2 regions of the Streptomyces sp. NPDC006261 genome follow, and region 1 is predicted to be linked to the other one. Evidence: riboswitches for the same ligand, from Rfam matches in the RefSeq annotation. Region 1 holds a riboswitch; the other holds the start of a gene.
The links. Region 1 has a riboswitch for cyclic di-AMP ahead of ABZ154_RS17320 (transglycosylase SLT domain-containing protein). Riboswitches for the same ligand answer to the same signal wherever they lie in the genome.

Region 1 (2,190 bases):
CGGTGAGCGGCCAGGTGCGCGGGACCTCGGGGTGGCCGTCGTACCAGGAGACGAACTCGGCCGCGCCGTAGGAGCCGTCCAGCTCGATGCCCGCGATGTCGAGCGACCGGTCGGCCTCGGCGCCGGTCGAGAAGATCACCGCGTCGTAGAAGGACCGCAGGTCGTCCAGGCCGATGTCGTTCGGGTAGCTCACGTTGCCGAAGAGGCGGATCTGCGGCTTGTCCAGCACCTGGTGCAGCGCCTTGACGATGCCCTTGATCCGGGGGTGGTCGGGGGCCACGCCGTAACGGATCAGGCCGAAGGGCGCGGGCATGCGCTCGAACAGGTCGATCGAGACCCCCGGGTCCTGGCAGACCTCGGATTTGAGCAGCGCGTCCGCAGCATAGATACCGGCAGGGCCGGCTCCGACAATGGCGACGCGGACGGGGCGTGTCATGGCGTGGTGATCCTTAAGGCGGGCGAACGCGGGCAGGTACAGCGTACGTCGAAGGTAAGGGTTGGCTTACTAGTCTCCACCCCACACGGTAAGCCCTGGTCCCGTGGAGCCTCCGACCCGGCCTGCGGAACCGCCCGATAAGTCCGTTCCTATGAGGCGGTATGGGTGATTTTGGCCTTTTAGCCCTCTCTTCCATAAAGGCCCTATTAGGGCTCTTAGATGGTTTTGGACGCGCCTGTTTCGGCCGCCTCCGTGCGAAGTGGTGAGCATCACGTCCGGAGGTGCGGACGCGGAAGTGGAGGGTTCGGTTCCCTTCTGCGCCAGGAAAGTTGACACCGTGACGGAACGGGCGCGGCCGGCAATTCGTGCATTCGATCTTGCGGAGAAAGGTCATCCGGAATTCGGGGCTTGTTCTGTCCGGCGCTTTTCGCCTACGGTCACGATCAATCCGGATGGAACGCCGAATCCTGCCGCCGTCCGGGAATCCGAAACCCACCCACGTACGGCAGGAGCGGGGGACCCAGGTAAGCCGCCGATCCGGTATCCGGAACGGCTAGGGGTGAAGTCGCATGTCCATGCGGCCAGACATCTCCCGTCTGAACCCGACAGCTCACCTCGTAGGCGCCGGAGAGGAAATCCCCCATGCCCTCACAGGGTAAGCACCGCCGTCCCAAGTCCGTCTCGCTGAGCCGCGGCATCGCCGCTGTGACCGCGGGTGGAGCCGTTCTGGCCCTCCCGGTGCTCGGTGCCACCACCGCATCCGCCGCCCCCGCGCCCTCCGTCACCGCGGAAAAGGCGGTCGTTCCCGTCTCCGTGACCGCCCAGGTGAATTCCGTGACGAAGGCTGCGCCCGCCACGCATTCCGTGGTGTCCGGCGAGACGCTTTCCAAGATCGCCCGTCAGTATTCCGTCAGCGGCGGCTGGAAGAAGCTGTACGAAGGAAACCGCAAGGCCGTCGGCGAGAACCCGAACCTTATTCACCCGGGTATCACGCTGACCATCGGCGCCAAGGCTGCCGCCCCGTCAGACGCCAAGGCGCCCAAGGCTTCCAAGGCCGCCGCCCCGTCCGCCGACCGCACCGCGACGGCGGAGCGCGCCGATCGCTCGGAGCGCACCACGGCCGCCCCCGCCACCTACACGAACGACCTCGATGGCTGGATCAGGGAGTCGCTGGCGGTCATGGCCCAGAACGGCATCCCCGGCAGCTACGAGGGCATCCACCGCAACATCATCCGCGAGTCCTCGGGCAACCCGAACGCCATCAACAACTGGGACTCCAACGCGGTGAAGGGCACCCCGTCCAAGGGGTTGCTCCAGGTCATCGACCCGACCTTCCAGGCGTACCACGTGCCCGGCACCTCGACCGACAGCTACGACCCGGTCGCCAACATCACCGCGGCGTGCAACTACGCCGCGGACCGGTACGGCTCGATCGACAACGTCTTCGGCGCCTACTGATCCCGTACACGCCCACGCCCGAGGGCCCCGGACCGCATGGTCCGGGGCCCTCGGCGTACCGGGAAGTTACCCCCAAGTTTCTAGTGACATACCACGCCATCGACAGTAGAACCTGTTGCACTCTGTCGAGAGTGAGGGATGTCACATGAACGGCAGTACCCCGCACAAAGGCGCACCCGGAGGCGTCTCCCGCCGCAGATTCATCACTGGAACAGGTTCTCTTCTCGGGGTCGCGGCCCTCGCCGGATCCACCACACCGGTCTGGGCCACGGCCCGGGCGGCAGCGGCCCCGATCG
Region 2 (2,190 bases), on a different contig from region 1:
GGAGCGGGCCGACCTGGCCAGCCGCTCGCAGCAGATATCCGTCGCCGAGGAGGTCCTGCGCGACCAGGGGCCGCAGGCGTGGCCGAGCTGCGCGGTGATCTCGGGCCTCGCGGTGGACGGCAGCCTGCCCGGTGTCGACCCCGGTACCGCGCCCTCCGCCGACCCCACCCAGGATCCGACGACCGCACCCTCGGACGAAGCGGGTGGAAAGGGTGAACGGGAAGGTTCCGGCACGGGTTCGACCGGTAGGACGGGCTCGACCGACACCACGGGCTCGACCGGTCAGGCGGGCGGAAGCGGCAAGGGTGAGAAGAAGGGCGGCGACACGCTCGACCCCTCGGTGAAGCCTTCCGCGCCCCCGGCAACCGGAAAGACCGGAACCCCTGGGTCTCCTGACGCCTCGCAGCCCTCCGCCTCCGCCCCCGACGCCTCCGAGGGCGCCGACCGCACCGGCGGCAAGCATCGGGGCACTCCCGCCCCAGAGGAGACCGGTGCGGTCGGCCGGGGGGACGGCCCCCGGGAGTCCGGCCGGCACGCCTCGCGGGGCGAGGGTGACGCGCGTGACGGCAGTGCGGTCGCCCACGGCGGCTACACCGTGCAGCCCGGGGACAGCCTCTGGGCCATCGCCGACGCCCAGGAGCTTCCCCAGGGCTGGACCGGCCTGTACGAGGCCAACAAGGACCTCCTGGGCTCCGACCCGGACCTGATCCTGCCCGGCCAGAGCCTGGATCTGGGTCTGGGTCAGAGCGCCGGGGAAGGTGCCGGGGCGAGCGCCGGGGCGAGCGCCGAGGCGCCCGCCGCCAACTGATCGAATTCGGGAAAACACCCCAAAATCGCGGGTAGTTCAGAGACCTATGTCCACTTATGCGTAAGTGAGACATGGGTCTCTTTGCTGCAACTGGCGTGTCGCGTCCGCCCGCACGGTGCAGATCCCCTCCGACCTGCGGAAACGATCCGTCAGGGTGAGCAAGTAAGCGCCAATTGGACTAGTATGTCCATCTTTGAATGTCGGGGTTGCCTGTGTTTACGGTCGGAACCGCTCGCACCGCGGGCCCCGTCGACCGTCACGCCGAATCCTGCCGTCGGTCGAAGGGAACAGACGCGTAAAGCGCCGTAGGCAGGAGCGGGGGACCCAGGTAGGCCGCCGGGTCCGTGCAGCCCCTTCGAAGGGCAGTCCCTTCGAAGTCGGGACGCACGGGAACGGCTTGGGGTGAAGTCGCGTGCAAGGTCGCGCGACCGGGCAACTCATCAGCCCGAACCCGACAGCTCACCTCGTAGGCGTCGGTGAGGAGATTCGTTCCATGCTGCTTAACAGCAAGGGCAAGCACCGCCGCCCCTCGAAGACCGTCCGTTTCGCCACCCTCGCGGGCATCACCGGTGCCGCCGTCGCCGTCCCGCTGATGGGCGCGACCAACGCTTCCGCCGCCTCCGTCGAGACCTGGGACGCCGTCGCCCAGTGCGAGTCGGGCGGCAACTGGTCCATCAACACCGGCAACGGCTACTACGGCGGGCTGCAGTTCTCGCAGTCGAGCTGGGCCGCCGCCGGCGGTACGCAGTACGCCTCCCGTGCCGACCTGGCCTCCAAGGACCAGCAGATCGCCACCGCCGAGAAGCTCCTCGACATGCAGGGTCCGGGTGCCTGGGCCTGCGCCGGCGCCGGCGGCCTCACCAACGACGGTGTGGACCCGGGCGTGAACACCGGCTCCGGCCAGTCCGCGAGCAAGCCCGAGAAGGCGCAGCCCGAGCGCAAGGCCGAGCAGCCCACCACGCGCAGCGAGCAGCGCACCGCCCCGGCCGCCCCCAAGGCCGAGAGCTCCAAGAAGACCGTCACCACCCCGACCGGTGAGAAGGTCCAGAAGGGCGACGGCGAGTACAAGGTCGAGCCCGGCGACACCCTGAGCAAGATCGCTCAGAAGGAAGGCGTCAAGGGCGGCTGGAGCAAGCTCTTCAAGCTCAACGACGACATCGTCAAGGACGCGGACCTGATCTTCCCGGGTCAGCAGCTCCACCTGAAGTAACAGCCGCCTCTCCTCCCCGGAGGGAGGGGGTCCGGCGGCACCCTCCCTCGCACGGCTCCCCGGCCCGGCGCGCTCTCCCCCGTGCGTGCCGGGCCGGGGTCTTTCCGTGGGAGGGAGGCGAGCCGCGCGAGGGGGATGCGAGGGGGGGATGCGTTCACCTCTTGTCGTCAAC

Region 2: another riboswitch for cyclic di-AMP. It lies ahead of ABZ154_RS07885 (transglycosylase family protein); the one in region 1 lies ahead of ABZ154_RS17320 (transglycosylase SLT domain-containing protein).

The regions. Positions count from the first base shown of each region.
Region 1 covers NZ_JBEXSI010000023.1:59,042-61,231, reverse strand. The annotation lists gene ABZ154_RS17325 (FAD-dependent oxidoreductase) at 1-436, opposite strand, end outside; cyclic di-AMP (ydaO/yuaA leader) riboswitch at 885-1,073, shown strand; gene ABZ154_RS17320 (transglycosylase SLT domain-containing protein) at 1,079-1,894, shown strand; gene ABZ154_RS17315 (GMC oxidoreductase) at 2,040-2,190, shown strand, end outside.
Region 2 covers NZ_JBEXSI010000009.1:78,649-80,838, forward strand. The annotation lists gene ABZ154_RS07880 (transglycosylase family protein) at 1-808, shown strand, start outside; cyclic di-AMP (ydaO/yuaA leader) riboswitch at 1,100-1,296, shown strand; gene ABZ154_RS07885 (transglycosylase family protein) at 1,302-2,018, shown strand.